Regions from separate parts of the Sporomusa sp. GT1 genome, predicted to be linked through region 4. Evidence: riboswitches for the same ligand, from Rfam matches in the RefSeq annotation. Region 4 holds a riboswitch; each other region holds the start of a gene.

Region 1 (9,228 bases), on a different contig from region 4:
TCCACATACATGCCGGTTAATGCGTTAAAAAACACTGACTTGCCGACATTTGGGTTACCAACAAGTACAATCTTCCTGGCTCCCTCAGGGATGTCCATATGACTTAAGCTATTATGACAATGACTCATTTTCTCCTCCAATGACTAATAACAACCTCTGCTACAGGCGCTATGTACCGCCTTCTCTATATAACCAAATAACCAAGCTTTTAGGCCGGCTTCACTTCAATATTCTCAGCAAGACGGCGGCCAATGGCGATTTGCTGTTTGCCTCTGCCGACAACAATCGGCCCGGCAGGCAATTTCTCATAACATTCCACTTCAGCGCCCTCTGCAATCCCAAACCGGATAGCCTGTGCTCTGATGGCAGCATCCGGAATAGCAGCAATCAAAAGACGCTGACCGCGTGTAGCTTGAGCAAGTGTCATATATATTCCCCTTCCAATAGCAATAATCATTATCAATATTTAAATAAAAAATTACGCCACCTAACTGGCGATAACTGCTATCTATTTTCAAGCACATTATATGAAAATTAATCATGACTTGTCAAGGAGGAATTACGCACTGCCCAGCTTTAGCAAAACAAACAAGGACCAAACAGAGCGATGCGCTCTTCTGATCCCTATTGCAGCCAATCCCCTATTTTATTGGACGGAAAAAACTTCCGGATACAGTAGTCTGGCCAATTGTTCCACACCGTCGGCCAAACGGAAAGACGGAGTGGACACCAGCTTTTCATCGATAATATAGACCTGGCCCTCACGCACCGCCTTTATTTTGTCAAATCCCGGACGCTGCTTAATCGCCTCCGGCGTTACCCCCGGATTCATCGGACCGCGCTGGGCCAGAAAAACGTCAATTTCCTCAGCCTTCATCAACAGGCGCTCGCTGCCATAGGCAGCTATACTGCCGGAGGTCTTGAGCGGCTGAGCATCGGCAGCCATATTTACGCCTCCGGCCAGCTGCAATACCCTGCCAGGCATACTGTCAGGAGTTATGGTCCGGTATTCTGTAGTGGTTGCCTCAAAATACACCCGCTTTTTAACCTGCGCTTTGGCAGTATGTTCAGCCACGGCGTTTAACCTGGCATGAAAAGCAGCCAATTGTTCACCAGCCTGCTGCTCCCTGCCTGTCAAAACAGCCAGCTTTTTAATATAGCCGTCAAACTCCTCAAACCTCTCCGGATAAAGACAAACCACCTTAATATTGGCTTGCTCTAAGGTTTTGACAAAATCAGGATGGCTTTGCTTGATAAACGGCCGGATAATAACAACATCAGGCTGAGCCGCCAATACCTTTTCCGGGTCGGCGCGGTAATCAAACACCGGCTTGTCCTTGGCTGCCTGCGCAGATTCAGCCGGACTCACACCAATAATTTCGGCTTCAAGACCAAGGGCCAGGAGATTTTCCGTATGGGCCGAGTACAGCGAGATAATGCGTTTGGCCGGAGCCTTAAGCACAATGGTCTGATTGAAATCATCGGTGATTTTTATATTGCCGTCAACAGAACCGGCGGCAGGCTTGGCTGAGCCGCAGCCGGCCAGCGCCACTGCCAGCAGGACTACAGCTACAGCACTTAGCAATTTAGCTTTCATCGGCTTTCTTCTCCCTTACTATATGTCGGAAAGCACGGCAAGACCGGTTTCACCTGCCCTCACAACCCGGATGCGGAATATTTCCTTAATAAGCTCAGGTGTAAGTACGGCAGGTGCCGGACCGTGTGTAATCAGGCTGCCTGAAGCAAGCACAATAGCATCCGAGCAGAAAGCGCTGACTAAGTTCAGGTCATGGATAATGGACACCACTGTCAGCCCTTGCTTGGCACACAGCTCCCGCAGCAAATTCAGGCAGGTAATACTATAATAAATATCCATATTGGAAAAAGACTCATCCAAAAACAAAATCTCCGGCTGTTGGGCCAAGGCTTTGGCAAACAGTACCCGCTGCCGTTCACCGCCGCTAAGTTCGGTAACTAAACGCCCGGCAAAATCCAGTGTGTTCGTGAGCCGCATGGCATTTTCAATAATCGCCAGGTCTTCGTCACTAAGCCCCTGCATCCTGGTCTTAAAGGGAGTACGCGCCATGCCGACAATCTCCAGACAGGTATAAGGAAACCGGATATCCATGTTTTGCGGCACAACAGCAATATGGCGGGCCAGTTCTTCAATCCGGTAAGAACCGATATCCCGCCCTCTCAGGCTTATCCTGCCTGCTGCCGCCGCAAGCTGGCCGGTAATAATGTTAAGCAGGGTTGTTTTGCCTGAACCGTTAGGCCCGACAATGCCGTTGAAGCTGCCCTGCCTGATGTTAAAACTAATATCTTGCAATACCTGTTTGGCAGCATATTTAAAACTTACGTTCTCTACTTTTATCATAAATAACGCTCCTATTGCAGCGTCTTGTTGCGCATCCTGAAAATATAGACAAAGAAAGGACCGCCTAAAAGGGTAGTCAACACCCCTACCGGAATCTCAATATTGCCGACAGAACGGCCAAATGTATCGGCCGTTAGCAGCAGAATACCGCCGGTGAGGCCACTGAGCGGAATAAGCACCTTGTTATCCGAACCGGTCAACATCCTGACCATATGCGGCACAATGAGGCCGACAAAGCCAATAATACCGCTGATAGCCACACATACGGCAGTAATCAGGGCTCCGGCCGCCAAAAGTATCATACGCAGGCGGGAAGCGTTAATGCCCAGACTGCGGGCCTCACGGTCCCCCAGGGATACAACATTGAGATCTTCGGCATAGTAATAGCATACGAAGCAAGCAGCCAGAATAAGCGGCCAGCCATATACGACATGCTCCCAGCTTTTAGCTGCCAGGCTGCCGATCAGCCAGGCAACAATGGCCGATACCTGTTCGCCGGCCAGACTCTTAACCATGCTGATGGCGGCTGACAGAATACTGCTGACAATAATCCCGGCAATAACCAGATTGGCAGATGACACATAGCCGCCTACCCGGGCCATAGACATGACAACAAGCAGGGTGGCCACCGCCCCGCCAAAGGCCAACAGCGTGACAGGCAGGCTACTCTGGGCAAGAATATTAAGATAGATAGCTATACTGGCCCCAAAGGCTGCACCTGTCGATACACCCATGGTATAGGAATCTGCCAGCGGATTCCTGAGCAACGCCTGAAAGACAACACCAGCCACCGCCAAGCCGCCGCCAACAGCAATGGCAGCCAGAATGCGCGGCAGGCGGATATCCCAGATAATGGCCGTGATAGCCCCATTTACGTGGCTATAGCTGTCAGCATTGCCGGTAATTTTTCCATAAATAACAACCGCAGCGTCCTCGATACCGATATCCGCCCGGCCAAAACCTACGGCAGCTAAAGTAAACAGAACCATTACCACCAAAAGCACCATAGCCGCCAGACGGGTTTTGGCCTTCTGGCGGCTCAAGAGCGCGGTTAACGTACTGCTCATGCCAATGCGTGCTTACTCACTTTTGAACGTTTGGTCAGAATGGTTGAGAGGTAATTTACCTTCTGGTTACCGGCAGCCGCCAAATCACGAATAATTTCTTCGCCTTCCAGGCCGCATTTTGAGACCATTACGGCATTTTCTACCATACCGTGCTTATGCAGTTTTTCAACAATTTCGGTATAATTTTTATACACTTTCATCAGCACCACATTATCAGAGGCAGCCAGCACTTTTTCCAGCCGCTCATCATCAATGGTAGCCGGTACGATGCTCAGAATATCGCCGCCTTCAGCCAGAGCCACCCCTAAACGATTGCCAATTGCCGAGAAGGAGTTTACGCCGGGAATATTGACAATTTCATGGCCGGAGGCTTCCAACAGGCGGAAAACATACATATAAGTACTGTATAGCATAGGATCGCCCAGGGTAAGAAAAGCTACTTTTTTGCCGCTGTTTAATAATCCAAGAATGATCTCTTTGTTGTTCACCCAGGCATCGGACAAAGCCTGAGCATTGTAGTTCATAGGAAATACCAGCTCAAGAACCTCAGTCCCCTCCTGGATGTAGGGACGGGCAATGGAAAGTGCCGTGCTTTCATCCTTTTTCTCGGTACGGGGAGCAATAACCACATCGGATGATTTAATGGCGTTAATGGCTTTCAAAGTAAGTAATTCGGGGTCGCCGGGGCCTACGCCGACGCCGTAAAAAATCCCTGACATTATCAAAACAACTCCTTAAAATAAATAAATCTCTGTCACCTCTAAAGGGTTGACAGAGAAATTGCCCAGACTAACGCGCAAATCCCCTCCCCATCGCTCGTGGGTGAAAACCGGTGATTGTCAAACAGGCAGATCTTCTGACTCAGGTTCATAGCCAAACTGCGCCTTCCCAAAATAGCAAGCTACTTCAGTGGCTTGTTGCAGGCAGCTCCCCTTCACAGCGGCGGGACCGTGCCGGATTTCAACCGGCTTCCCTATTAAGCCCAATCGGGCACCTGTTCCATATTAAGTTATTTAAATTGTATGATTAAAAGTGCAAAAAGTCAAGCAGATTATGTCTGCCCCGGTCTCAAAGCATGGACAAATAACCAATAGCCATTGCATATATAAAATAACTTCCAGCTACGGCAACACCGTAAACTTCCGGGTCCCGGCCGATGTTATTGAGTCCGGCCAAGTGGATTTGACCTTGGAAGAGTGGCGGCAGCTGCTGGCAAAGGTGCAGCAGGCACCTGGTGCCATGGTGAACATTGAATTGTAGAACACCCAGACAACTCCCTTGCCTGTTGTGAGGTAATTTAATGAAGTAATTTTTTTTAGCATCATGGTCGCTCCATGATGCTAAAAAATTACAGCCTAAATTGTTGTAACACCTGTTGCAGCTGCTCTGCCAGTTTGGCCAATTTCTCACTGGAAACTGCCATTTCCGTCATAGTCGCCGACTGTTCCTCCGTGGCAGCCGAAACCGTTTGCGTCACAGCCGAGGTATCCCGGCTGATTGCTTCTGTTGCGCTTACCGACCCGGCAATTTGCCGGCTGCTTGCAGCTATTTGGCCGACTGCCGCTGCAATTTCTTTGATTTGTCCGGACAGTTCCACGACAAACGCTGCGATTTCCCTGAAATGATCACCGGCAGCACCGACTACTTCCGCGCCGGCATTTACTTCCTGTGTCCCCTGGCTCATCGCAATAACGGCATGACCGGTATCCTGCTGAATACTACTGATCAGGCTCTCAATTTGTTTAGTGGCTGCCTGGGATTGCTCAGCCAGCTTCCGGACTTCCTCCGCAACAACGGCAAACCCTCTTCCCTGCTCACCGGCCCTGGCCGCTTCGATCGCGGCATTCAACGCCAACAAGTTGGTTTGTGCGGCAATCCCGTCAATGGTGGATACTATTTGCCCAATTTCTTTGGACCTGGCCCCCAGTTCGGCAACAACAGCGGCGGAATTGTCCACACTCTGCTTGATATCATTCATTTTGCTGATGACCAGTGAAATTGCCTGACTGCCGTCCCCGGCCGAGCTTGACGCCCTGTCGGCAGTAGCAGTGGCGGTGGCAGTATTGACCGCAATCTTGTCCACTCCGGCCGACATTTGTTCAACCACTGCCACCGTATCCATCAGGGCTTGCATTTGCTGCTCTGCCCCCTGAGCTATCCCGGCTACTGTTCCGGCAATTTGCTCAGACGCCTGGGCGGACCGGTCAATGCTGGCAGTAAGCTCTTCCGACGATGCGGCAACCTGACCGGCAGACTGGCCAACCTGAGTCACCAGGCTTTTCAAATTGGTCGCCATTACGCTGAAGGACATACCAAGCTGGCCAATCTCGTCCTTGGCCACAGTGTAGCGAGCGGGAATATTGCCGGTAAGATCCCCCTGGGAAATTTTATTGGCTGCCGCCGCTACCGCTACCAGCGGCACACTGATTATGCGTGAGATACCAATACCAAGCCCGATCGCCAGCACACCTGCCAGCACGATCAGAAAGCCGGTTACCCCAATGGCCGCCTGTGACCGGCTTGCATTCAGTTCCGCGGTTTGCCTGCCGCTGTCGGCCTTCATTTGTGATAATTTGTCAATAGCCCTGGAAAAATTGGCAGACAGCTTGGGGCCGTCATTCATCAGCACAGTACGCGCAAATTCTTTATTGCCTGTTTTGCAAAGCTCCACAATCTGTTCCCGGTGGTAGCCAAAATTCTCTAACACATTAGAAAAATATTCAAACTCCTTTTTCTCGGTCTGGGTCAGCAGGCTTTGCGAAAAGACCTGCAGGGAACTATCAATTTTTTTGCTATTCTCCTCCATAGCCCGGATGGCTGTTTCCACTTTTTTCGGATCGTTTTCCAAAATAATATCCCGCATATACGCCCGGTTCTGCTCAAAAGCCCCGTTGATCACCCGCAGTTCCAGCAGCGGGAGGGTCTGGTACCGGTAAAGCTCGTTATCCATATCCTGCAAACGGTTGATGTTGAAGATACCGACAATCCCTACCAGCAACGACACGACTGCCACTAACCCGAAACTTAGCAATAACTTGGTGCTTACTTTCAAATTTGTAAATAAATCGCGCATTACTTCTTCTCCTTAGCATCGGGGGCAACTAATTCCGGTTGAGGTATGTAAACAGTGGATTGATTGCCAATTTGAGCATTTTTGAAAGCTGCCTGGGCAAAATCCTTAAAATCATGAGAGGAATGGGTAGCTCCGGTAATACCATCCACCTCATCAGGATTTTGGTATACCCGCAGATTTTTTACGAATCGCGGGCAGTAATCGCTGGGACCGACACCGCTCTTGCTTCTCATCCGCTTATTATATTCCACATCCTGTGTCTTCAAGCCCCCCGACGAATTGATATAATCAAAGGTAATCTCCTCCATTTCTCCCGTTGCATTGACTTCCATGACGAAAAAAGCCTTCCAGCCTCTAAAATCCGGCTGATCATACTCTACTTTATAAGTTCCGGGTTTCAGCTTTGAGACAGCTTCCGGAGCTTGCTGCTGAACATCATCACCTGAGAAAAAAACAAAAAGCCCTCCGGTCAACACACAAACAATGAATAATAAAGCATACGGTTTCACTCAATCCCTCCTATTTTAGAGGCCTGCCATGTCAATAGGACAGCCATGATACTACCACAGGGACAGCTGAACAGACAGAAAGCTTACTATCACACCAACCTGTCCCAAACCAAAAGCCTTTCAGTAAGCAAATAAAAAAAAGCGCCAAATCCACTCCTTACCAGAATGGCGGACTGGCGGTCATTTTTTTATCCCAAATGGATAGTTAAGCTTAATAATTAATAAATGATAATTATTTATAAATACATTATACGCCAAAAAACATTTTCCTGTCTACTGGTATTTTGTCATTTTTTTGCCATTTAACTCAATCTCGGCGGTTGCTTACTCATGCGGCCCAGCACTAAAACTTTGCCGCCATGCTGCAGCGATTTCCGCAATTGTTCCGTCAACCGCCCTGTTCCGGAAATAAAGGAAATAAAAAAACAGAGACAAAGCGGAATAATTCCCTTTGTCTCTGTCCATGGTATCTGAGAGATAATTAAATAGTAATCTTACTTGATTACATCAACACCCATATAGGGGCGCAGCAGTTCAGGGATCATTACTGAACCGTCTTCCTGTTGATAGTTCTCTAAAATAGCAGCCACGGTCCGGCCGATGGCTACCCCGGAGCCGTTCAGGGTATGCACGAACTCCGGCTTGGCCTTGGGCTCGCGGCGGAACTTGATTTCGGCACGCCGGGCCTGGAAGTCTTCAAAATTGGAACAGGAAGAAATTTCGCGATAGGTATTGAAGCTGGGCAGCCATACTTCCAGATCATAGGTTTTAGCCGAGCAAAAGCCCATATCACCGGTGCATAACAGAATTGTCCGGTGCGGCAGACCTAACAGCTGCAGTACCTTTTCGGCATTAAGGGTCAGCTTTTCCAGCTCGTTATAAGACTCTTCCGGCAGACAGAATTTAACCATTTCTACTTTGTTAAACTGGTGCTGACGGATAAGGCCGCGGGTATCCCGCCCGGCAGCACCGGCCTCAGCCCGGAAACAGGCGCTGTAGGCAGTATAGTTAAGCGGCAGTTCTTTGGCATCCAGGATTTCCTGGCGATGCAGGTTGGTAATAGGCACTTCGGCAGTGGGAATGAGATAATAGTCAAGCCCTTCCAGTTTGAACATATCCTGAGCAAACTTAGGCAATTGACCTGTGCCGATCATACTGGCTTCATTAACGATAAACGGCGGGAAAAACTCTGTATAACCATGCTCTTTCGTGTGCAGGTCAAGCATAAAGTTGATGAGCGAACGCTCCAGCCGGGAGCCCAGTCCTTTATAAAAGGTGAATCTGGCCCCGGTTACTTTGCCACCCCGTTCAAAATCGAGAATACCCAGCTTTTCGCCGATTTCCCAGTGTGGTTTGGGTTCAAAGGCAAACTCGCGCGGCGTCCCCCAGCGGCGTATTTCCGGATTATCCTGCTCGTCTTTACCCACAGGAACCGATTGGTGAGGCATATTGGGTATATTCATAAGAATAGCCGCCAGCGCAGCTTCAGTCTCTTTCACCCGGGCGTCAATAACGCCAATGCGGTCGCCCACTTCCCGCATTTCAACAATCATATCATCGGCATTTTCGCCGGCCTTTTTCTTCTTGCTGATTTCCTGAGAAACCGTATTCCGCTTGTTTTTGAGTACCTCAACTTCAGCTAACAGTTCCCGGCGCTCTTTCTCGCGGCCAAGAAACTCGTCCAAGCTCATGGCGGCACCCCGGTTTTGCAGCGCTTGTTCTACTTTCTCAGGGTTGTCCCGTAAAAATTTAATGTCTAGCATGTATGTATTCCTCCCTTATATAATCAATAGCAGCTTCTCCACCTGAGAGAATTCAGTAGGTCTGTCACATAAAAAAACCTCGTCCCACAAATATAGGGACGAGAGCTGTATTTTTCTCCCGCGTTGCCACCCTGATTGACTGCTTGCCAGTCCGCTCGGCACGCATAACGGGCGTGGAACCGTGCGGCTCATCACCGCATGCTCATAGGGTGGATTACATAATTGTGTTACCGGCTCACACCTGCCACCGGCTCTCTGAAAACCCTGAATTATGCGCGGCCCTGTCATTGCATCTAAACGCTATAGATATACAATATATTATGCAATATAAAATTATACCTTATTCAAGGTAAATTGTAAAGTACTGGCAGCCCAGGTACTAAGGGTTAAACGTAAAGCGGTTATGATAATCCTGGCAGCACTCAATAAAATCCACAAA
Region 2 (9,228 bases), on a different contig from region 4:
TGTTGGTCAGCCCGAGCGAATCATACAGAGCAGTAGCATCCGGAGATTTGATATCCTCATAATAGATTCCGGTCTTATCCAGATAGTGGTATTCACCGAAAACGGTAAGTTTGTCGCCAGGGAAGCGATAGCTCAACCGGGCATTGACCTCCCACTCCGGTATCCAGGCGAACGGCCGTCCCTCATAGTTTACCGACTGCGAGGCGGGATTGTTCTTCCCTTTGGTCACTAACGAGTCGTTCCAGGTGGTGGCCAGCAGCAGGTTCCAACGCTGCCAGTCGAATTTCCCCTCCAGTTCCAGCCCCTGGATCTTGCCGGAATCCTGATTGGTATAGTACGCATAACCCTGGATGGGATTGATGTTATACACCGTCAGGTTCCGGGCATTCCGGTTGAAATAGGTCAGCGTCAGGTCGGTGTCGGCCTCAAGCGCCCTGCCCTGCCAGTTGGCGCTGATATCCCAGCTGGTGCCCCGCTCCACAAAGGAGTTGAGCAGAAAATCGGTATTGGAGCTGTTGTACGCCTGATAACGGGACAACACGTTGACCCCATCGCCAAAAATTTCATAGAAGTTGGGGAATTTGTAGTAAGTCCCATAGGTACCACGGAACGTCCAGTGGTCGTTTTGCACTTTTTTCAGCCCTAACCCGTAGGAATAGTTCCATTGACCGATATCGGGATCGCCCAGATCAACATCCATCTTCAGCTTTTGCGCCCGCAGCACCGGCGTAAAGAACAGGTTGCCGCTTTTATTCAGCGTCATAGTATCCTGCACTTGCAGGAAATAGTTGTCGGTTTGGTAATGCTTTTTGAAGAAATGCTTGTACTGGTTTACTTTGCCGGTCATGCCGGCAGGCACAGGCCAGGTGTTAGGCATGTTATGGTTGTCTACATCCATGGTTTCGCGGGAGTAGTCCAGCAAGAATTCCACCAGATGATTATCGCCAATTTTCCAGCTGCCATCAATCGCGCCGTTATAACGCCGGTTACGGAATTCGTTGTCGACAATCATCGTGCCCGGGCCGACGCGTTCGAGCTGCCGGGCGTTTTTCACCTGATGGGAGGAATCGATTTTCCAACCCCATTCCAGATTATCCGCAGTCTGCCGCCGTCCCACCAGCAGTTCGGTTTTCTCAATGTCCTGGAAATTGTATTTGGCGTTGTCAACCATATCGGCATTATTAGTGCTGGCTGACTGCGGAAAACCGGTACTGTTGTTTTTATAGGCCAGTTTGACAAACCAGTTGTCGTCCTGCCATTTTAAGAGGGCGTCAGTATTATGATAATCATTGTTTTTGCGCCATTTGGTTACCGCCTTACCGTTAATCCAGCCGGAATAACGGTGATCGTAGCGGAAATCGCCCTTGGCCTGATCCCGGTTGAGGGCGAACAGCAGGCTGCCGCTGCCGGCCGGGGCGGTCAGTTCCAGATTGCCGGTGTAGCCGTTAAAGGAACGCATACCGGCCGCAATGCTGCCGGTGGTTTCGGCCGGTTTCTTGGTGACGATGTTGATGGCCCCGCCCAAAGGCGCGCCGGCAAAGCGAGCCGGAACATAGCCACGGTAGACTTCAATATGGCTGACATTCTCCACCGGAATGGTGGACAGATCGACCGCCGCTTCGCTGGAGGAATTGACCAGCACGCCATCCACATAAATATTGACCTGGCTGCCGGTGGACCCCCGGACCCGGGCGACGGTGTAATGCCCGGTGCCGTTCAGCCGCTGGACATAAACGCCCGGCACAGTCTGCAGCAGATCGGGCAGGTTTTTCATCTCGCCCTTGTATTCCGGTACGGGAATGACCGAGACGGTACCGGGAGACAGTTTTTTCTCCCAGTCGGGCCGGGCGGCTTCGACCACCAGCGGAGTTAAGGCATAAGTGCCGGGGTCGCTGCTATCGGCAGTTATCTGAACGGTATTGTTCGCAGAACCGCTTGCAGCATAAGCAATCGCCGCCTGCTCAGGTGTATGCTCGGCAACCGCCGGCTGATCGGCCTGAACAGCTTGACTGGCTTGTCCACCCTGAGCGACCGGTACATCGGGTTCGGCCGGAGCCGTTGACGCGAACCGGGTCACGCCACTGCTATCGTCAATAACCGGGGTCAGGCCATTTGTTGTACCGGCCTGACCGGGCGCTGCTGCTTGCCCGGCAGCCAGCGACGTCAGCTTGCTGTCAAACTCCGCCGTCCGGTCTTGGACGGAAGGTCCGTTGAAGCGCCAGGACATACCGGCGTTAACCTGCCAGTCGGTGTTAACCTTACCGCCGGTGGTTTTGGTCAGCCCGACAAAGGCATTCTGGTCTTTGCCGATCTGCAGATTGGCCCCCAGGCCGAATTCAAACCAAGTGTCCTTGCCGGCCAGCGTGTTCACCGGCAGGCTGGCTCCCACCAGATAGTCGTCCCAGTAGCTGCTCCAGTACAGTGCATCAGCCCGTGCGCTGCCGCCGTCCTTAAAGTCGTGGTTGACCGCGGCTTTAGCGTAAACCAGGCCGCGTTTGCTGCCGCTGACGAAGTTTCGCCCGGCAGTCACGCCCAGGCGTCCGGTGAGCATTTCCACATTATCCTGCGTGTAGCGCATATTATTGGCGGCAGTATAACTGTGACCCCGCAGCGTACCGTAGGACAAACCGGCCTGCGGCTCGACATACCAGCCATTTGCCAGCTGTTTTTGATAGCCGTAGCGGAGGCCGGCGCCATAGGCCCAGGTACGGTAATCGTTTTGGAACAACTCCTCCTGCGAGTCGCGGAACTGATAGTCATTGCTGAGTTTGGAGCCCCGCACGCTCAGATCGAGATAATGGCCCTTATCGCCCAGCCAGGTGGTATACAGACCGATGCCCTTGCTGGTCAGTTCGCCGCTGCCGCGGCTGTAGAGCACTTCATTCGTGCCGTCCCTTTTGGTGTGCTGGTGAAAATCGGCGTCGGAATTGAGCATGCTCACAAACAGGCCGGTGTGCAGCCGTCCGCCGAACAGCCGTCCCTCCCGCTGCTTGTCGTAGCCGACCTGGATGCCGTTATAGCTCTGGCCGAAGTCGGAGCCGTAGGCCCCGTCAAAGCTGTATTTGCCCCGCCAGACCTGCGCCCAGGTCCCATCGGCACCTGCCGTCTGCCCCAGGCGGGCGGCGGCGCGCAAATCCTCGCCCCGCTGCCAGAACAGGCCGTCCTCTATCCGCCACAGGTTGCGCATAGAGAGCTGGGCGTTGGCGGCGCTGAATACGCCCTGGGACAGAAAGTCGGTACTAGTGGCCGTCCAGCTTAAATCATAATTTTTGGTAGCACCGGCGGTATAATTGGTGGTTAATGTCGGTACGAATAAATACTTGTGCAGCGCATCATCAATGTAGCTATTGTCAATCTCTGCCACAAAGCTTAAATTTGGTTCTACACTGGCAGTTAAATTTCTTAAATTAATAACTTGAGTCACCGTGCCTTGCAAAGTAATGGCCTGAGCAGCTTCCCAACTGCCGGACGGCACTCCGCTGTTTGACCCGCTGAAAAAACTTTTATCAAAACGGTATTGCACCCTGACTGTGGCAGCAGACTCGCCAGTTCCCAGCTGCGGGTTTTTAAAGGTAAATTGGGTTTTGAAATCTTTGCCGTATACTGTCCCTTTTAGAATCGCGCCATCATAGAAAACGGTTTTCGTCGCAGTGGTGTTGTTGTTATTAAAACCGCGAACAAGGCTTTTCCATTCTGCTCCCGATACATCATAATTATAATCTGCATACTTATAGGACATATCCAGGACGGCGCCGGCACCTATCGTTAAATCTCCGGAGCTGAACCCAACACTGTCCATCGGCCGCCAGATGCCACCGTCTTCAATAACCACCGCTTTATAGCGCAAGGCCGGTGTGTTCGTTTGATCGGTGTTAATCCAGGTTGTTTTTGTCTGCCCCGCGCCAATGGTGTAAATTGCAGGTCCAGTTCCTGTTCCCAGTTCTTTATCGTTGACCGTCTCACCGATTATTACAGGCCCCGCATACACCGGCGTACTACAGAGCAATGCCGACAATACTAATGACGTTAAAAGTTCCTTTTTTTTGCTATTTAGTTTTTTTCTTGATTTCAAGCTTGTCTTTCCCTTCTGCCATGCAATTTACTCAATAAAAAAGGCGGGGGAAAGGTTCACCCCGCCATACCTGCAGGTCTTACTTTTTGGCGGCCGCCACCTCGTCGAGCAGGCGTTTCCGTTCGAGCAGGGCCATGGCCGAGCTGGAGGCGAAGGCCGGCGCGACATAGCCTTTCAGTTGAGCGGGAGGCGCCACTTCGCCACCGTAGATAGTGATGGAATTGAGGTTAGGACTGCCGGCCAGTGTGGTAAGATTACCGATGCCTTCCGCATTGCCGACAATACCGCCGGTACCGTAGATGGCCAGATCGTTGCCGCGGGCGAACCAGGTCTTGCCGGTACTTTCCGAATAGAGCAGCGCCCAGAGATAGCCGGATAAGTTATCGGTTGCTATAAAGGTTGCCGTAGGATCTGGAGGGAAAGCTGATGTTAAATCACTAAGCAGTGCGTCCCCGGCATCGTTCAGTGAATCAATCGTAAGCCAGTACAAGCGCCAGGTCATGACCCAGCTGGCGTTATAGGCGCCGGTCAGAATGAAGACCTGGCTGCCACTTTCATTGAAGGTCAGTGCCCGGAAATCAAAGCGGTCAGTGGCTGGGTCAGTGTTATCAGCCGCCGCCTTAAGCAGGTTGGTGACCTCCAGGTCGCTCAAAGCCACCTTCTGGATTTTGGACTCCGGGTTCCAGACAATGGGGGTGGCGTTATGCTGCATGCCGCCGAGGGCGACCAGATACAGGAAATCGCCCTGGGGCTGAATGCTGAACGCGTTCTTGCCCGGCCACTCGCCCGGCCCGGGGTTGACGGTTGTTGTGCCGTGCGGGCCGGTGTAGGACGGTGTTCCGCTGAAATCCAGCAGGTGCTTGACCACGGTGCTGTTGACGTAGGTGGGGCTGGCGGTCAAAATATTAATGCCGCTGATGAACAGAGCGTAAAAGTAATCGCCGACAATTTGCAGGTCCACACCGTAGGAATCTTGAGACGTCGGGGGCGTCAGCCTGAAGTTGTGCCCGGCAGTGGTGTCAAGCGTATAGGTGTCGCCGGCGCTTTCCACGCGGAAAACGATTCTATTATCAAAGTCAATGCCGTAGATATAATAATGCTCGGTTGCATTTTCCGTGACTGTTGCCGTTTGGAATTTGTAAGGATTGGTGATAGGAATATTGTTGGAACCGCTGTCAACGACAGTCCACAGCGCCGGTCCGTAAATGGGTCTGCCGGGATTGATGCCGTCGCTCCAGGTGTCGGCGTTATAAATCATAAAGTAGCACGCAGCACCCCCGACACCCCATTGAATGGCCGGTACAATCGCCCGGTTATCGCCGTTGCTGTTTTTAAAGTAGAACACCTTTGTATCGCCGGGCAGTTGTTCAGTGTTGCTGGTCACCGGATTGACCCACTGGGTCACTACGCCTTTACTTTCAGTAATCACATCGCCGCTTGTACCGCCGCTGTATACGGCTGTTCCCAGATCGCCCTCGCCGATAAAATTGGGCGGCGGATAAGAATACACTGTGTACGCAACTTTACTGGACATAATGTTTCACTCTCCCATCGTTTTTTGGTGTTATTCTGCGACCGTCAACAGCTTGTGGGCTGTTGAGGTCTTTTCCTTAGTACCCACGGGAAAAGAACTCACCTCCTTGTTCAGAACTCCCTATCACAGTCTGTCCGGGCGCCGTTATCGCACCCGGGCGGGACGAACAGGCTAAGTTACGCTGTCGCCGCTGCTGCTTATTGTTTGAGCTTAGCTATCACGTCGGCGGTGATATCAATACCACCATAGACCACGGTTGCTGCGTCAATAATTACTGTTAGTCCTTTTTCCTCGGCGACGGCCTTAATGGACGCCTCGATTTTGTCCCCTACCGGCTTCATGAGAATGTCTTCCTTCCGGGCTTCCTCGCGGGCGATGGTGTCGTTTAAGGCTTGCCGCTCCGCGTCCGACAGGTCTTTGCTCCGGGTGTCATAGTCTTGCTGCGCCGCTTCGCGCAGGGACTGGATTTCCTTCAGTGTCTCCTGAATACCGGGATAGCTGCTGAAAATCTGCTGGCGGTTGACATAGCCCACGGTTTGCTCCGGTTTGGCCTTGGCCTTGGCGGCCAGCGCCCCGGCCGGGGCCAGCATGCCGCCCAGAAAACATACGGCAATAAGTAATAAAAGACTGCGTGTTAGTTGCTTCATGCCATTTCCTCTCTTGTTTGATTTGTGCTTCTAAGCAATAAAAAAACTCCCTCATCGGGAGTGGTTACGCTGTCCGGACGAAAGCCGTCCTGGCTTGTTGCGTAATCTCCTCCCCATACCTCGCAGGTCAAACGGTGATTGTCAGACAGGCAGTTCTCCTGGCTCCGGTTCATCACTCTCTCGCACCTTCCCAAAGCGTTCGCTCCAGTGGCATATCTGCGAGATTGCTCCCCGTTACAGTGGCGGGACCGCGCCGGCATTACACCGGACTTCCCTATTAAGCCCCGTAGGGCACCTATCCCAACGATATTCATTTGTCATCACTTTTTCATTCTATACAGGACTTTGAAGCATTATGCCGAAAAATCAGCAGATATTGTGCCCTTGCTGTTTGCACCTGGCAGCAAACTTCACATACGCTTCCAGCGCTTCGATAATGGCATCTTCCATCATTTCAGCCCTGCCGTTCTTCCCGGCTTCCTCAACAATGTGCTGAACCTGCCGGACATGATAGCCATAGTCCAGCAGCGCGCGGGTTAAGGTCTCGATCCTCCGGCGTTTCATAACTCACCTCTCCTACTACCGGACTGCGGTAAAATATATTCACATTCTCCCGCCGGCGCAGCATCTTTGGTTTGCTTGTCCCTTAAAGCACCGGCAAGGGGCTGCAGGCTGTCGCTATCCCCCTTTGATTATCTGTATTCGGCGCCGCTAAGCGACACCGGGTATATTGCTGTCATGGGCCTGGTCCATGACAGTGGCTCACAAATGAAACAAAAAGCGCCGACTATTCCGCCCGGCGGAACAATCGACGCTTTACCTGTTGCTAAAGCTGCCTGCTGCCGGTGCCGGGTCAAAAACCGCTCGCTGGCTGTCAGGCGAGAAAGCTCACCTTAACAAGCCTCCAGTCATATGTTAGCTCAGAGCTAGCCTATGCCTGCGAGTGTTCTTAATCCCAGACCTGTGCATCGCAGGCTGTACGGATATACATGTCTCAGCTGAGACACTAGAAACCAGGCAGTACCCTGACTTGGGTCATCACCACATTCTCCTTGGTAAGAGGCTTGCAGAAATATGGCTCTCCTTCACAGTTGCGAGACAGCGCCGGAATCACACCGGACTTCCCTTTTAAATCCGCCCTGACGACGGATACCTGATTTCGTATAAAGTTTTGTAAGATCATAACCTTGGATAAGCAACTAATTATCTGCAACAAATATAAAAAAGCCTTCCTGTGATGAAATATCCAGAAAGGCTTCTTGTAATCCGGCGAAACTGCCGTCACAAAATACGAATTGCATCGCAATCCCCTCCCCGATTCATCGCAGGTCAAATGGTGATCGTCATGCAGGCAGTTCTCCTGGCTCTGGCTCATCGCTCCTCCAAACCTTCCCAAGATCGCTGGATCTCAGTGGTATATCATGGATTCGCTCCCCATCACAGTGGCGGGTCCGCGCCGGCTTTAAACCGGCTTCTCTCTTAGGCCCATACGGGCACCTGCACCAAAGTACATTATTCTCTTTTTTTGTGAGAATTCCTTTAATTTCTTTGCTTCAAATATAGCACCGTTGGGTAATTTTGTCAACAACTTTTTTAGCCTGTATTTTATGTTATGCAGCTATATTGTGTCATAAAGCAACAGGAATAATTATATTTTAGCACAAGTACTTCTGCTTGTCACACTTTTTCCTTCGTCATTTTCCGACATATTTAGATAGCAGTTTTAATGACCAAGGCGCCTTCGTCATTAAAACGGACAACGGTATTGGCAGGAAATTCGACCACTTCCCCAGCCGTTGAACGCCAGGTCACCTTCTCTTTGAGTGTTCCAACGGCGACTTCCCCATTCTCATCGAATTCTATGGCTTGTTTAGCGCTGAACTTGACAAAACCGGCTGAGTCGTTTGCGGCAAGGTTGGTTCGCCAGCCTATAGGCCGCAGGTAGGTATCCTCGGCCAAAACACCGGACCGGATTGCCCCGGAATCATAAAAAGCCAGGACGGTATTTTCTCTCAAGGTCAGAAAGCCGTATTTCCCCGCCACCAGACGAACGGTGGCCTGCTCGGCAAGTGTGCCGCGAAGCACTTCTCCCTGTTCGCTGAAGGTAACCGGGGTTCCGCCTTTATAGCGCAAATGCCCGTAGCCGGGAATAGCCATATTATAGCTTCGTTCGATAAAGGAGCGATGAAACCGGGGGAAAAAGGAGCCGGTCGCATAGGCGGAAACGTAGTAGTAGTCATTAATTACTCTTTCCCAGCCGCGCGGCTGGAGAAAGGTATCGTCTTTCAAGGTACCGGAAATCACTTCACCCAAATCGTTGGTGGTCAAAATCGTGCCTTTTTTGAATTCGACCTTATCACCAACCGTCCACCCCTGGGGATGCAGCTTCGTATCCTTGGGCAAAGTTCTGGTTTCCGCCTGCACGCAGGGAACAACCAACAGAACTGCCAATACCACACCCAGCATGGCGCTCATCACGCGCCTAAAAGAGAAAAAATGTCTCATAACCTCCATCTCCTTAATGTAGGAATCTAAAACACGGGAATAGGGATACCCGTATAGTCAATTAACGCCGACGATTCCGCCCGGCGGAACAGTCGGCGCTGTGCAAAACAATATCGTCTAACTCTTGATACGCGTCCTTGCTGCTTTGATATAATCGTCTAATGAAACACCATCACTTTGAGCAGCTTCCTTGCGACCTTGCTCAAATATTTCATCAAAATTAGCTAAGACCTGGCGGTAACGGTGCTCCTCTTCCGAGTTGTATTGTTTAGCAATTGCCTTGGGTTTCACATCAGCCAAACATAACACCACCTTTAGACTTTCTAACCACAGTATAGCATTAATCCGCCTGGTTTATCAACTACGATACTTTGCGCTTATCGTCTAAAATTGATATTTCTTTGTTTCTTTGTTATAATTATTGCAGGGATATTTTGTTTATCATTTGCATATACTACAAAGGAGATGTT
Region 3 (5,129 bases), on a different contig from region 4:
TAAATATCTTGAAAACCTGCATTTTCACCCAAGCCATGCACATAAGTGTCTACTTTAAAGCCGGCGGCAATAAGCTGGCTTTTTGCTGAATCCTCTTCATCACCGGCCATATCGTTGGTAGCATGGTCACCGGCTACCAGCATGAACGGCATAAGAGTAACTTTTTTTACTTTGTTGGCTTTTAATTTAGCCAGCATATTGTCGAAGGACGGATACCCTTCCACGGTGAACAGATATACGTTTTTATAGCCTTCATCCTGTAATTTAAGCTGCATGGCGGCATAAGCCGAATTTCCGGGATGGCTGCCACCATGTCCCATCAGTACAATGGCTTCGTCTTTTTTCTGTTTGGGGAACTGGTTTTCTAATGCTTTAGCAGCAGCTAAATAGTCATCAGGTTTCTCTTCTTGTCCCATAAAATACATAATAGGTCTGCCTAAGGCAATTTTGTCAAAGGTTTTAGCGGCTTCATGATGTTTTACAACACCCTTCACCAAATCAAACTCTTCACCGGCAGCAATATGCAGCGGCTGAACAATAACTTCATTAAAGCCTTCGGCTTTTAAACGGTCAAGCGCTTCTTTTTCGGTATCGATTTTCACGCCGTCACGTTCAGCAATTCTTTTAATGATAATCCGGGAAGTAAAAGCCCGGCGAACTTCGTACTCGGGAAATTCTGCTTTTATTTTGGTTTCAACAGCTTCAATGGTTGTCTTTAAAGTTTCAGGATACGTAGTACCAAAGCTTACAACTAAAATAGCCTTTTTGCCTGCCTGAGCCGGTGCAGCCGCTGCCAGTGACGGAACCAGACTTACACAGCCAAATACAGCCAGCATGCACAGGGTGGTGATAAACGAATAGATGTTTTTCATTGGCCAAAAACAACTCCTTCATATTTTTTGATTACCGGACACGCCTTCGTTACCAGGATGATGGGAGCAGCCTGTGATTAAAACAGCAAACCTCTCAACCGTAGCGGTGAGAGGTTTGAACAGTAGCCCGAACAGAAAGCTCCTGGTGTGTAAACCAGGAGCGAATTAGCCAGTTACGCCATAAAAGCGCCTACTATAATCCCCTCCCCATACCTCGTGGGTAACAAACGGCGATTGTCAGATAGGCAGTTCTCCTGACTCCGGATCATAGCCTGCTTAAACCTTCCCAGAAAATCCATCCCAGTGGTATATCTTAAGCCTGCTCCCCGTTACAGTGGCGGGACCGCGCCGGCATTTAACCGGTCTTCCCTATTAAGCCTGTAAGGCACCTATCTCTAACATATGTAGTTTTCTTATGAAATTAGCATAACACTGCAGGAAGTGATTGTCAATCCATATTAATTTGAATCCTATCTACTATATCACGATAAATCAGCTGAATATTGTAATCACCGATACCATAATGAGGATATTTCTCGTTTATTTCTTTTATTACAAACGGTTTATCTTTGTTTTCTTTAACCATTTTTGTTATGGCTAACCGAATATCGCTATTAGCGGAAATATAGTTTGTGTACAAGTTAATTCCTGCGTTTAATTCTGCAAAAACCGGATATTTTTCTCTTGTTGGCCGTCTTTGCAAGAGAACCTCCCGGTATATCTCGTAATATCCCGCAGGGTTAATTTGATAGGATATACGTATTATGTCCTGCAAACTGTCATATTGCCAGAAATCGTGCCGGATAATATGTAAATGCACTTCCCCCTGATAGTTGCTGGCATCCAGATAGGCGCACAAGGTTAAAATATTCATCTGACAAAACATATCGGCATCAAACCATAATATAATCTCCGAATACGAGTGACTTAATAATGCCTCTAGTTCTGTCACCGTCAATTCGTTATAGCGCTCATAAGCAACCTGTAAGGTTTCTGCCCGTAATTGAAAGAATTCCTCACTAAAAATTGTCTCCGCGCATTTCCCGGTAATCATGGATTCATTAAATGCAATAATCTTCTGGCCTGAAATGCCTTTAGTCTCTAAATAGGATTTCAGTATTGAGCCGTTAGCAATATGTAAAATCATACTACACATCCCTCTTATATTATCTGATATCAACCGGTTTATGCGAAATTAGCAACCGCTTTTAGTGTTTCTACTTTCCTTATATAACTGACAAATTGCTGGCACAGCCACGGATCAAACCGTGTCCCGGCGCAGGTTTCCACTGCTTGCAACGCCTGGCGGCCGCTTAGATTATTCGTTCCTTGTCTGTTTGTCATCTCATCGAAAGCATCGCAGATAGAAAGCATTCTGCTTAGAAAGGGAATCTCGGCTTCTTTCAGGCCTTCCGGATATCCTGTTCCATCATACCGTTCATGGTGATAACGAACAATAGGACTTATTTCCTTCAGCCCCACACTATTAAGGATGACCCAGCCATATACCGTATGAAGTTTGTGCATATCCTGTTCGTCGTCTGATAATGGTTCAAGTTTATTAAATACATTGCCAGGCAGGCACAATCTGCCGATATCATGCATTAAACCACAATAATATGCTATTTGTATTTTTTTATCGGAAAACCCCATACAATCCGCCCATTCCAGCATGTGCATACCAACACTTTGACAATGCCTCAATGTAGCAGGGTCATAGTTGTGAAAAAGTTCCATTAACTTTTCAATTCTCCTCATTGGTATCCTCCTTGTTTATAAGCCGTCTTAGTCAGTCAAAGCCGTAAAGCGAAGGGTAGGACCCGTGACAGTGAAGGGAGGATTACGCTATTATCCCGCTGCAATATTGCAGCATCCCCTGGAAAGCTGCCGAGCCATAACACAAAAGTCTCCCTGCTGAAAGGCGAGGAGACAGACAAAACAGTATCGCTATACCGATAAAATCCCGGCGTATAACATACGCCGGGACAAAATAAGCACAAGCCAAACTGCTGCGCTAATCCCCTCCCCATCGCTCGTGGATAAAACGGTGATTATCATATAGGCAGTTCTCCTGGCTCTGGATCATCGCTGGCTCAGGCCTTCCCAAGACAATAATCTCAGTGACATTTTTTGAGTTTGCTCCCCATTACAGTGGCGGGACCGCGCCGGTATTGCACCGGCTTATCTATTAAGCCTCGCAGGCACCTATACTGTCATATTAAGTTTTCCCGGTGTATTCAACTGCTCTTGCCACGCTATTGGTTGTTGAATACAATTTTTATGTTAAAGTATAATTGTAAAAAATTAGGGCCAAATTGGCCCGCGCGCCAGCGGCGCAAAAGTTCGAAAGGAGCGTTTTGAGAAGAATGTCCTGAAGAAATATTAAAACTCCCAACCGTTGAAAAGCTGGGAGTAATAATCAGTAGACTAATAGAAAGCTCCTGGTTTATATACCAGGAGCGAATTAATCAGCTACGCCATAGAAGCGTCTACTGTAATCCCCTCCCCATACCTCGTGGGTGAAAAACGGTGATTGTCAGACAGGCAGTTCTCCTGACTCCGGATCATGGCTTGCTTAAACCTTCCCAGGAAATACATCCCAGTGGTATAACTTAAGCTTACTCCCCGTTACAGTGGCGGGACCGCGCCGGCTTCTAACCGGACTTCCCTATTAAGCCCCTAAGGGCACCTATCTCGAAATATTTAGTTTATCCTTGCTATGCATATGACTATACCATATCCGGAAATACCTGTCAATACCGCCCTGACAAACAGTCATTTAAGAATTCATTTATATTAAATCAACCAGGGGTACTCTTGACGGCAATCAACCACATAATCAAGATATACCGTATTGTCTTTAATCTTGTAAATAAAGAGGTAACGTTTGTCCACAAGCAGTTTCCTATAGACATTTGCGATCAATAAGTCATGCCCCATGTTCGGGAAACTTTTTACAAAGTGCAGATATTTCGTTATAATTCTTGCGTATTGCGGCCGAAGGTTTTATATTCACTGCAAGCACCTCCTGTAGTAAAATAGTATTCTTATTATATGCTTATTTTACCACTGAAACTTCTTGAGGGTCAAAGGCAGTCTTCTCTGTAATAATACTTCAGGACAATCCCCTTCTGCCAAAACCAGCTCTTTAATCCCTTCTAACAAAATTTGTAGACACCTCACTTGTCAGACTGGTATAATATGACCATTATATTGAACTTTCCCATACAGGATAAAATGTTTGCAAATGCATAAAGCGTAAAGGAGAGGCCGCTAAGGTTGCTCCTTTTTTAAGTTCAATTGCAATAAAATATAGATAATCATGGTAAAGACATAGTGCCGGACTATAACGCGAAAGCAATGGGATTGAAAGTTTGCCGTATCAACAAATCAGTGTTGGAGAAGTCAAACCAGCGGATGAAATCATATATCATGACAGAGTACAGGAGGATGATACAATGAACCAATGGACGATTTGCGGATACAGTGTGGCCCGGGGAGAAAAGAAACAGGTTTTGATCGAGCCAGGTGTAGCGGGATATGAAATGCCGGCTACTTTGATTTATGGTAATGAGGACGGCCCTACCATTGTTGTTACGGCAGGCATCCACAGCGGGGAATACCCCGGAGTCGCCGCGGCCATCCGCGTGGCAGCGGAAATTAATCCGGTCAGGGTCAAGGGGCGAATATTATTGCTGCATTGCGTTAACACCAGTGGGTTCTGGGCGAAATCACCAGACCGTGTACCGGAAGATGGCGCGAATTTAAACGCCAATTACCCGGGCAGCCCGGATGGTGGTACCGGCGACCGTATCGCCGACTACTTTGTCCGCGAGATTTTTCCCCAGGCCGGATTCATCATTGACTTGCACAGCGGCGGCCAAATGGAGCCTCTCACCCCCTGCCTGTTCTTCCCTGCAGCGGCAGGAGAAGAGGTTCATAAAACTTCGGAAGCGGCCGCGCGGGCGACCGATATTCCCTACCTGATTGCCTCAACTGCAGCTACGGGACAATATAGTTATGCCGCCAAACTGGGTATACCGGGTCTCCTGCTGGAACGGGGATACTGCGGTTATTGCAAGGAAGCATGGGTGCAGGCATATCAAAAGGATATCCGTTTACTATTTAATCACCTGGGTGTATATGTGTTTAATCCGGCAGAACCTGTATGTGATAAAAAGGTATATAATAAAACTATTTACCTGGCGGCCGCAGAGGCAGGCCTTTGGTATCCCGCTATAGAGGAAAATGGGATAG
Region 4 (9,228 bases):
GCGGTAAGTTTATCCAGATGGAAGATGAAATTGCCAGCATGGGTGCCGTATGCGGCGCAGCCCTGACCGGAGTTAAGGCACTTACTGCTACCAGTGGCCCCGGCTTTTCACTCAAGCAGGAATTAATCGGCTATGCCTCTATTGCTGAAATTCCGGTTGTAATTGTTAATGTGCAGCGTTTGGGCCCAAGCACCGGCAAACCTACATCACCCGGTCAAGGGGATGTTATGCAGGCTCGCTGGGGCAGTCACGGCGACCGTGGTGTAATTGCTCTGTCGCCGGCATCTGTGCGTGAATGTTTTGATGTAACCGTCAAAGCAGTTAATTTTTCGGAAAAGTTCCGTACTCCTGTTGTGCTGCTGTTGGACGAAGTCATCGGCCATATGCGCGAGCGGGTAGAATTACCGGAACCGGATGAAATTGAGATCATTGACCGTAAATTGCCTGCTGTCCCGCCAAGCGAGTATCAGGCGTACAAACCTGAGGCCGATGGCATTCCGCCGATGGCTGCTTTCGGGTCAGGCTATTATTACCATGTAACAGGCTTGGTGCATAATTATCTGGGACAGCCTACCCAGGCTAATGACCTTACAGCTGAGCTCATTGAACGTTTACATACTAAAATTGATAATGCCAAAGAGGAACTGACGCTTTACACCGAGCATTATCTTGATGATGCCGAAGTATTGGTTGTGTCTTATGGCGGGTCGGCCAGAGCAGCCATTGCTGCTGTGAAGGCAGCCAGAGAGCAGGGGATTAAGGCAGGTCTCTTGAAATTGATTACCATCTGGCCGTTTCCTGGCGATGTTGTAAAACAGGCAGCAGCAAAAGTCCAAAAGGTTATTGTGCCTGAAATGAACTATGGCCAATTGGCCGGTGAAATTGAGCGGTATGTAGGTCAGGACAAAGTAGTTTCTGTTACCAGGGTCGACGGTGAACTATTTAAACCGGAAGAAATACTGGCACCAATTGTTACAGCCGTTGGAGGTGCTAAATAATGGCAGACATCGAAAAATATTTGCGGCCGTCAGCTTTTCCCCATATCTGGTGTCCCGGCTGCGGCAATGGTATCATCTTGGCTTCTATCATTCGCGCCATTGATAAATTAGGTCTTGATCAGGAAAAGACCATTATTGTATCAGGTATCGGCTGTTCGTCCCGGGCATCCGGTTACATGAACTTCAATACTGTCCACACAGCTCATGGCAGAGCGCTGACTTTTGCCACAGGTATTAAGCTGGCGCAACCTGAACTGAATGTCTTGGTCATTACCGGTGATGGCGACTCTACCGCTATTGGCGGCAATCATTTCATTCATGCTGCCAGACGGAATATCGACCTTACTACCATTATCTTTAACAACAATATCTATGGTATGACCGGCGGACAGTCCTCGCCGCTTACCCCGCTTGCCAGCAGATCAACGACGGCACCGTTTGGTCATATTGAGCGGTCCTTTGACATTGGGGCATTAGCTATTGCTGCCGGTGCTACCTATGTGGCCAGGGCAACCGCATTTCATGCCAATATGTTGACAGATCTCGTCGTCAAAGGTATTGAAAATAAAGGCTTTTCCGTAATTGATGCCATTACCCAATGTCCTGTTTCTTACGGACGTAAAAACAAGATGGGTTCGGCAGCTAAAATGATGGAATGGCAGAAAGAACACGCAATTCCGGTTCAGGCTGCTGCCAAGCTTTCGCAGGAACAGCTTAAAGACAAGTTTGTTATTGGCGAGCTTCACCGTTCGGAAGCCCCTGAGTTTACCGCAGAATATGACAAACTGATTGCTCATGTTCAGGCCAAAAGGGGGAATAAATAATGTGGCAAATTAGCTTGAGCGGTACTGGTGGTCAAGGTTTGATTCTTGCCGGTATTATTTTGGCGGAAGCGGCTATTCTTGACGGCAAGCAGACCATTCAGACCCAGTCCTATGGTCCGGAGGCCAGAGGGGGAGCCAGCAAATCCGAAGTCCTTATCAGTGATCAGGAAATCGATTATCCCAAAGCTACCGCGGCAGATATTTTGCTGGCTATGAGCCAGGAAGCCTGCAATAAATATATCGGCCTGTTAAAGCAAGGCGGCAAGCTGGTTGTTGATACTACCCTGGTTAAAACACTGCCGGAAGTAGATGCCAAAGTCTTGGCATTGCCGATAACCCATATTGCCCGTAATGAACTGGGGAATGTTATGGTTGCCAATATTGTTGCTCTTGGTGCATTGGCCGGTTTTGCCGATCTGGTAGAACTGGAATGTTTGACCAAGGCTGTACTGGCCAGAGTACCTAAAGGTACTGAAGAACTTAACAAGAAAGCGCTTGAAACTGGCTATGCCCTGGGGCAGGCAGAGAGATAAGCAGCAAAATGAACAGCCAAAAGGAGTCTTTCTCAGCGAAAGACTCCTTTTTTTATCCTAACAGAAAGCTATGCTTTCTGTTAGGATAAGGGCAACATCGGCTTCCGCTTTCGCCAAAGGCTCGGCGCAAGCCGTGTTTTCTTTATTTACTCTTTAATATTTTCCGCTAAAATCTCGGCTACATGCTTAATCTTTACATTTGGCAGCTGCTTATCAAGGCCACCCTGAATTTGCATCATGCATGCCGGGCAGGCAACGGCGACTATCTCAGCGTCGCTGGCTTTAATGTTGGTAATTTTTTGCTTAAGGATAGGCATGGACAGCTCGGTATATTTGACGCCGAAGGCACCGGCCATACCGCAGCATTTATCGCAGTCTTTCATTTCTACCAGCTCGTAGCCGTTAGCCGCTTCCAGCAACTGGCGCGGCTCGGTATAAATGCCAAGGCCGCGTTTCATATGGCAGGAATCATGGTATGTTACTTTTACATTGCCGGCAGTTTTGACCAGGCGGCCGGCTTTTTGATATTCCTTCGCGACAAAGCTGGTAAACTCGCAGACCTTATGACCGATTTTTTCGGCCCGGGCCTTCCAGGCCGGCTCATCTTCAAACAATTCGATATAAGTTTGATGCCAGGTCTCGGCGCAAGTCGGGCAAGCTGAAAGAATGGCGTCAGCGCCTGTGGCTTCGAAGGCCTCGATATTCTTTTTGGCAATCCGTTTGGCTGTTTCGCGGTCACCCATCCCCAGTACCGGTTTGCCGCAGCAGCTTTGTTCTTCCGGGAAAACTACTTCCATATTAAGATCCTGTAGTACCTTATACACCGACTCACCGGTTTCCGGGAAAATAAAATCAATGTTACAGCCGCTAAAGAAGGCGATTTTCTTGACAGGCTGATTTATTTTCCTGGTTACCTTGGATACGCGGTCACGGAAGGGAACATCAGCCACTGCCGGGAGACTGCGGTCTTTGGCCATGCCGGCTAAAAATAGCGGCAAATGACGGATTACACGGCCGGATTGGAACGGTTTTTGACCGATCGCTGCTAACCGCAGCAGGGTGTGGAATACCTTACGGTTTGACAGTACGTTTTCAACTACTGCTTTAACACCGAAAGGCAGACCGTGTTCCTTGACGGCTTTGGCCCGGAGTTCTTCAATCAGGTGTGGTATGTCAATTTTGCCAGGGCATATCTCAACACATTTGCGGCAGCCGATACAAAGTTCATTGATTTTTTCAAAATCCCCCATACTGTTGAGGAAGGCCGTCAGGATGGCGCCGATACCGCCGGCATAGATGTGACCATACACATGACCGCCGACAATTGTGTATACAGGACAGACGTTGAGGCAGGAAGCACAGCGAACACATTGGTAGATTTCTTTGAATTTATCGTCATGGGCAGCTTGTAAGCGTCCGTTATCAAATAAAATAATATGAAGTTCTTTGTCTTGCTCAACCCATTTTCCGTCTTGTTTGACCATGACCGGGGTTACACCGGAAGTCATGGTCATATAACTGGTCATCAGCTGGCCGGTGGCATTACGCGGCAGGGTGCGCAGGATGGGGGCGGCATCTTTAATGGTGGGAATCAGTTTTTCATAACCGATGATGACAACATGAACCCGTGGCAGGGTAGTGACAAGGCGGGCGTTGCCTTCATTCGTTACCAGCCCGATAGCGCCATTTTCAGCGATACCGAAGTTTGCGCCCGATATGCCCATATCAGCTTCCAGGAACTCCCCTCTGAGCGCTTGGCGGGCAGCCTGAACCATGAACGGAATATCGGTCGGAATTTCCTGCTTCAGTTCTTTGGAGAAGTAGCCGGCAACTTGTTCACGGTTTAAGTGAATGGCTGGCATAACCATATGGGACGGTTTATGACCGGCCAGAGAGATAATCCATTCACCCAGGTCAGTTTCTTTAACATGCAAGCCGGCTGCTTCCAGATCGTGATTAAGATGAATTTCCTCGGAAGCCATGGATTTGGATTTAACAATTCGTTTTACATTTTTTTCTTTACAGAGGTTTATCAAATATTCTTTTAACGCATTGCCATCTTTGGCGCGAAACACTTTAGCGCCCCGTTTGGCAGCTTCTGTTTCAAATTTATCGGCTAGGTTTTCAATATCGGCAACGGCGCTCATCTTCATTTGACGGACTTGTTCGCGCAGAGCCTCAATATCGGCAACATTTTCATAAGCTTTGGCCCTGGATATTGGATAGGCCTCCGCAAAGCGGCTTAATGCGCCACGCAGCACTTCATCCTGTAACTTTTCCTGGATTTCATTTTTTATATTACGATTATTCGCTTCCATTATTGCTTACCTCCGTTAACTTCTTCATCAACGGCAATAATGACAAAACGGCTGGGACCATGTACGCCGATTGTCAGTACGCGTTCAATATCGGCAGTGCGGCTGGGGCCGGTAATAAAGCTGATATAACCGCGGTCGTAGACTTTGGCGATTGTTTCCATAGCTTCTGTTATGCCGGGAACAATTCTATTGCTGTTCATGAAAACAATATGTAAAGGAGGCAGCATCGAGACAAGCCTGCTTTCAAACGCTAACGCATCCTGGCAAACACTGCCTGACTCGGCAATGCCAAACTCAACAGCGGAGATGCCAATGTCGGCACTTTCAGCATGCTCGGCGATATCTGCTTGTTCGGTGTACAGGCTTACACCCAGGTCTGTTAGGGTGGCATTAATTCCTGCTGCCTGTTGCAAGGGGCTGTCAACGGCTACTACTTTGCGGGCGTTGGTGTATTTGACTAAATTGGCAATGACTTCTTTGGCTTCAGCCGCTGTTTTGACGCGAAATACTTCGGCGGCCGCGTTTTTTGCCCGGGTTTCAAACTCCGGGAACAGGTTGGCGCTACAAGTACCGGAGGTAAGCGCATGGGTCCAATTTTCACTTACTTTTTTCAAATTCTCCACTCCCTTATAACCGAATTAATCGGTATGATGGTCTGACCAGTATACACTTCGTAATAAATAGGCTAAAACCCTTTTAAAAATTGACAAAAAACGCAAAAAATACAGAAAAATTTTTAGATTATTTAATTTAGATAATTCCTGCCTGGTAAGCAGGAAAATAATTAACTATATGGAATAATAGTACTAATCGCAAATTTGATACATGTAAGGGAATGGGTGCTTTGCGCTTAATAGGGAAGTCCGGTGTAATACCGGCGCGGTCCCGCCACTGTAATGGGGATGCTGCTTAATACATGCCACTGGGAAACTGGGAAGGCTAAGTACGCGAAGAACCAGAGTCAGGAGACCTGCCTGTTCTAACACATGCCGCTAGGACCTACGGAAGATAGGCAGGTGTGGGTACAATATTCAGGCAATCTTTACATGTTGTTTGGTGTTATACCCCCTGCTCAAGGGGGCTTTTTTATTGTCCGATAAAGAAATGCGCAAAGGGATAACCACCGGGACTTGTGCCGCAGCGGCAGCCAAGGCTGCGGTTATGGCCTGGCTGGGCCAGCCGGTGACTGTTCTTCAGGTTTTTTCACCACAAGGAGTCCTGCTGACAGTACCTGTTGCCGAAAGCTGGCCGGTTGCCGGCGGCGGTATGGCGGCAATAATCAAAGATGCCGGTGATGATCCGGATATAACCAATGGGGTTAGGATTATGGCAGAGGTCATTATTACCGATAAACCGGGAGTTATGATCAAAGCAGGTATTGGCGTAGGAACGGTGACCAAACCCGGGCTGGCTGTGCCGGTAGGTGAACCGGCAGTAAATCCCGGGCCGCGTTCCATGATTACCAGGGCTGTGACTGAGTGTTTGCCAACAGATAAAGGGGCTGTTGTGACAATTTCTATTCCCGAGGGAGAGAAATTGGCGACCAGAACGCTTAACCCCATATTGGGGATTGTTGGCGGACTGTCGATTATTGGCACTACCGGTATTGTTGAACCGATGTCAGAAGAGGCTTTTAAAAATTCACTTGTACCGCAGATTAGTGTGGTGCAGGCATTAGGCTATACAGATATAGTATTTGCTCCGGGAAAAATCGGACAGGATATAGCCATCAACCGTTGCGGCCTGCCGGCCGCTGCCGTAATCCAGACAAGCAATTTTATCGGACATATGTTGGAGAATGCAGTAAAATACGGCATGCGCCGGGTGTTGTTATTTGGACATCTTGGCAAAATCGTTAAAGTGTCGGCCGGCATATTCCATACTCATAACCGGATGGCCGATGCCCGCCTGGAGACAATAGCCGCCTATATGGCGCTAAACGGAGCGCCACAGACGGCCATCGAAGAAATAATGGCTTCGACTACTACCGAAGCTGCTATGCCAATCATCGCCCGGTATAATATGACCGAGGTTTATTCTGTACTGGCCGAAAGGGCCAGTGCCAGGGCAAAGCGTTATGTGTTTGGTGATTTGACAGTGGGAACCGTTATTGTGACTTTACAGGGAGATATACTGGGGCTTGATGAGACAGCCCGTGAAATTGGAGGCCATTTAGGATGGAATGTAGGTACCAGGTAGTAGTTGTTGGCATTGGCCCCGGATCGCCTGATTATGTACTGCCTGTCGTTAGCCGGAGGATTGCCCAGGCCAGAGTTCTGGTAGGCAGTAAGCGGGCGCTGGATACCTTTGCCGCAGGCGGTCAGGTTACCAGGATTATTGATAAAGATATCAACGGTGTGCTTGATTTTATTGAAGAACAGCTGGCAAGTCAGGATGTAGTGGTTATGGTGTCCGGCGACCCGGGCTTTTACAGCATGCTGGTGGCAGTCAGAAAACGGTTTGCGCCAGAGAGTATTACGGTGATTCCCGGTATTAGTTCGGCCCAATTGGCGTTTGCCCGGGTGGCCGAAGTGTGGCAGGATGCCGCTCTGATCAGTATGCATGGCCGTACAGCCGCTGATGAGGTACTGCGTTACCGGCCAGGCCATAAGCTGGGCATCCTGACTGACACTCAGCACAATCCGGCCTGCATTTCGCGCATCCTGTTAGCATTCGGGTGGCCGGAGGCGGCTCATGTCTGGTTATGCGCCAATTTGTCTTATGACAATGAAGTGGTGGCTGCTATGACCTTAGCCGAGGCCACAGAAACTCCCGGTTTTGAACATAGCGTAATGGTGGTGAAAGCATGAGTCACAGCTTAGGTATTCCGGATGAGCAGTTCATCAGAGGCGACATTCCGATGACGAAACAGGAAATTCGCATCTTAACTTTGGCTAAGGCCAGCATTGGTGCTGCCGACACTGTCATTGATATCGGGGCAGGTACCGGTTCGCTATCCATTGAAGCAGCGTTATTGGCCAGGCAAGGCAGGGTATATGCCATTGAGCGCGAACCCGAGGGGATTGAACTGATTAAGGCCAACGCCGCTAAGTTTGCGGCCGGCAATGTTAAGGCTGTGCTTGGTTCGGCACCGGCGGCGCTGGCCGGGCTGCCGGCGGCGGAAGTCATCTTAATCGGCGGCAGTGGCGGCAGGCTGCCCGACATTTTGTCCTCGGCCGATCAATTGCTGAAACCGGGCGGACGCCTGATTGTAACAGCTGTTACCGTAGAAACACTGTCTGCCGCTCTCCAGCTTATGCGGCAGCGTCCGGCCTATGCGGTTGAGGCTTGCTGTGTACAAGTTACCCGGATTCAGCCGGTGGGCACCAGTAATATGTTTAAAGCACTTAACCCGATATATATTATTACCTGTACTAAAGAAGGGCAGGCTGCCGGATAGGGAAACAGCCTGGATGAAGGGAGAATATCAATGAATGTATTTTTTGTAGGAGCCGGTCCGGGAGATCCTGAGCTGATTACCGTGAAAGGGCAGCGCTTTTTGGGACAGGCAGATATCATTATTTATGCCGGTTCGTTAGTCAATCCGGCGCTCTTATCCCTGGCTAAAAATGGAGCTGCCATCTATAACAGCGCCTCCATGACGCTGGATGAAGTCATTGCTGTTATGGAGCAAGGGGTTAAAGAGAACAAGCTGGTAGTCCGGTTACATACCGGCGATCCCAGCATATATGGTGCCATTCAGGAGCAAATGGATGCACTGGCACCGAAAAATATTGATTTTGAAGTTATCCCCGGCGTTAGCTCGTTCCTGGCTACAGCTGCTGCCTTAAAGCAGGAATATACATTGCCTGATGTATCCCAGACGGTAATTATTACCCGTTTGGAAGGGCGCACCCCGGTGCCGGAAAAAGAAAAACTGGTTAAGCTGGCCAGCCACGAGGCTACGATGTGTATTTTCCTGAGTGTGCATATGCTGGACAATGTGGTTAAAGAGCTGGTAGATGGCGGCTATACCTACGAAACCCCGGTGGCTATTGTGCAAAAAGCCTCCTGGCCTGATCAAAAAATCTTCCGCGCTACCTTAGGCACTATTGCTCAAATTGCCAGAGAAAATAATATTGACCGTACAGCCATGATTGTGGTCGGTAAGGTCTTGCAAACCGATTATGCTTTGTCGCGGTTATATGCTCCGGAATTCGGACATATGTTCAGACAGGCGCAGGAGGCTAAATAAATTGTGAAGCTGGCAGTCATCTCAGTTACCCGCAAAGGGGCCGAACTGGCTGAACGGATAGCACCGCTGCTGGGGCCGGGGGTTGATGTCTATGCTAAAAACGGGCGCAATCTGCCAGAGTTACATCATACCTATGACTCCTTAAGCGACCTGGTAGCTGAAATATTTTCCTTATATGATGGCTTGGTGTTCATTATGGCGACAGGAATTGTCGTGAGGGTCATTGCGGCACAGGTGAAGGACAAACGCTGCGATCCAGCGGTAGTTGTCATGGATGATGGCGGCAATTATGCGATAAGCCTGTTGTCAGGTCATATCGGCGGCGCCAATGAGTTAACCGGGTTAGTGAGCCGTGCCGCC

What was found. Region 4 has a riboswitch for cobalamin ahead of cbiD (cobalt-precorrin-5B (C(1))-methyltransferase CbiD). Riboswitches for the same ligand answer to the same signal wherever they lie in the genome.
Region 1: it holds a riboswitch for cobalamin, as region 4 does, so the genes downstream of both, cobI (precorrin-2 C(20)-methyltransferase) here and cbiD (cobalt-precorrin-5B (C(1))-methyltransferase CbiD) in region 4, are expected to answer to the same signal.
Region 2: it holds a riboswitch for cobalamin, as region 4 does, so the genes downstream of both, GT1_RS11375 (OmpH family outer membrane protein) here and cbiD (cobalt-precorrin-5B (C(1))-methyltransferase CbiD) in region 4, are expected to answer to the same signal.
Region 3: it holds a riboswitch for cobalamin, as region 4 does, so the genes downstream of both, GT1_RS18095 (HD-GYP domain-containing protein) here and cbiD (cobalt-precorrin-5B (C(1))-methyltransferase CbiD) in region 4, are expected to answer to the same signal.

The regions. Positions count from the first base shown of each region.
Region 1 covers NZ_BMBX01000004.1:80,460-89,687, forward strand. The annotation lists gene feoB (ferrous iron transport protein B) at 1-128, opposite strand, end outside; gene GT1_RS07845 (ferrous iron transport protein A) at 209-427, opposite strand; gene GT1_RS07850 (ABC transporter substrate-binding protein) at 647-1,597, opposite strand; gene GT1_RS07855 (ABC transporter ATP-binding protein) at 1,616-2,377, opposite strand; gene GT1_RS07860 (iron ABC transporter permease) at 2,389-3,444, opposite strand; gene cobI (precorrin-2 C(20)-methyltransferase) at 3,441-4,163, opposite strand; cobalamin riboswitch at 4,273-4,457, opposite strand; gene GT1_RS07870 (hypothetical protein) at 4,477-4,704, shown strand; gene GT1_RS07875 (methyl-accepting chemotaxis protein) at 4,793-6,517, opposite strand; gene GT1_RS07880 (FMN-binding protein) at 6,517-7,026, opposite strand; gene serS (serine--tRNA ligase) at 7,521-8,789, opposite strand; gene GT1_RS07890 (HD-GYP domain-containing protein) at 9,169-9,228, opposite strand, start outside.
Region 2 covers NZ_BMBX01000008.1:60,389-69,616, forward strand. The annotation lists gene GT1_RS11365 (TonB-dependent receptor domain-containing protein) at 1-4,072, opposite strand, end outside; gene GT1_RS11370 (hypothetical protein) at 4,152-5,606, opposite strand; gene GT1_RS11375 (OmpH family outer membrane protein) at 5,804-6,253, opposite strand; cobalamin riboswitch at 6,384-6,567, opposite strand; gene GT1_RS11380 (hypothetical protein) at 6,620-6,817, opposite strand; gene GT1_RS11385 (hypothetical protein) at 6,893-7,150, shown strand; cobalamin riboswitch at 7,252-7,425, opposite strand; cobalamin riboswitch at 7,586-7,769, opposite strand; gene GT1_RS11390 (hypothetical protein) at 7,964-8,758, opposite strand; gene GT1_RS11395 (hypothetical protein) at 8,876-9,058, opposite strand.
Region 3 covers NZ_BMBX01000023.1:50,130-55,258, forward strand. The annotation lists gene GT1_RS18085 (sirohydrochlorin cobaltochelatase) at 1-872, opposite strand, end outside; cobalamin riboswitch at 1,099-1,280, opposite strand; gene GT1_RS18090 (hypothetical protein) at 1,321-2,019, opposite strand; gene GT1_RS18095 (HD-GYP domain-containing protein) at 2,058-2,630, opposite strand; cobalamin riboswitch at 2,916-3,096, opposite strand; cobalamin riboswitch at 3,398-3,580, opposite strand; gene GT1_RS18100 (M14 family metallopeptidase) at 4,331-5,129, shown strand, end outside.
Region 4 covers NZ_BMBX01000001.1:329,474-338,701, reverse strand. The annotation lists gene GT1_RS01785 (2-oxoacid:acceptor oxidoreductase subunit alpha) at 1-998, shown strand, start outside; gene GT1_RS01780 (thiamine pyrophosphate-dependent enzyme) at 998-1,822, shown strand; gene GT1_RS01775 (2-oxoacid:acceptor oxidoreductase family protein) at 1,822-2,355, shown strand; gene ldhH (L-lactate dehydrogenase (quinone) large subunit LdhH) at 2,502-4,673, opposite strand; gene GT1_RS01765 (lactate utilization protein C) at 4,673-5,287, opposite strand; cobalamin riboswitch at 5,494-5,666, shown strand; gene cbiD (cobalt-precorrin-5B (C(1))-methyltransferase CbiD) at 5,778-6,872, shown strand; gene cbiE (precorrin-6y C5,15-methyltransferase (decarboxylating) subunit CbiE) at 6,851-7,483, shown strand; gene cbiT (precorrin-6Y C5,15-methyltransferase (decarboxylating) subunit CbiT) at 7,480-8,073, shown strand; gene cobM (precorrin-4 C(11)-methyltransferase) at 8,104-8,868, shown strand; gene GT1_RS01740 (cobalt-precorrin 5A hydrolase) at 8,872-9,228, shown strand, end outside.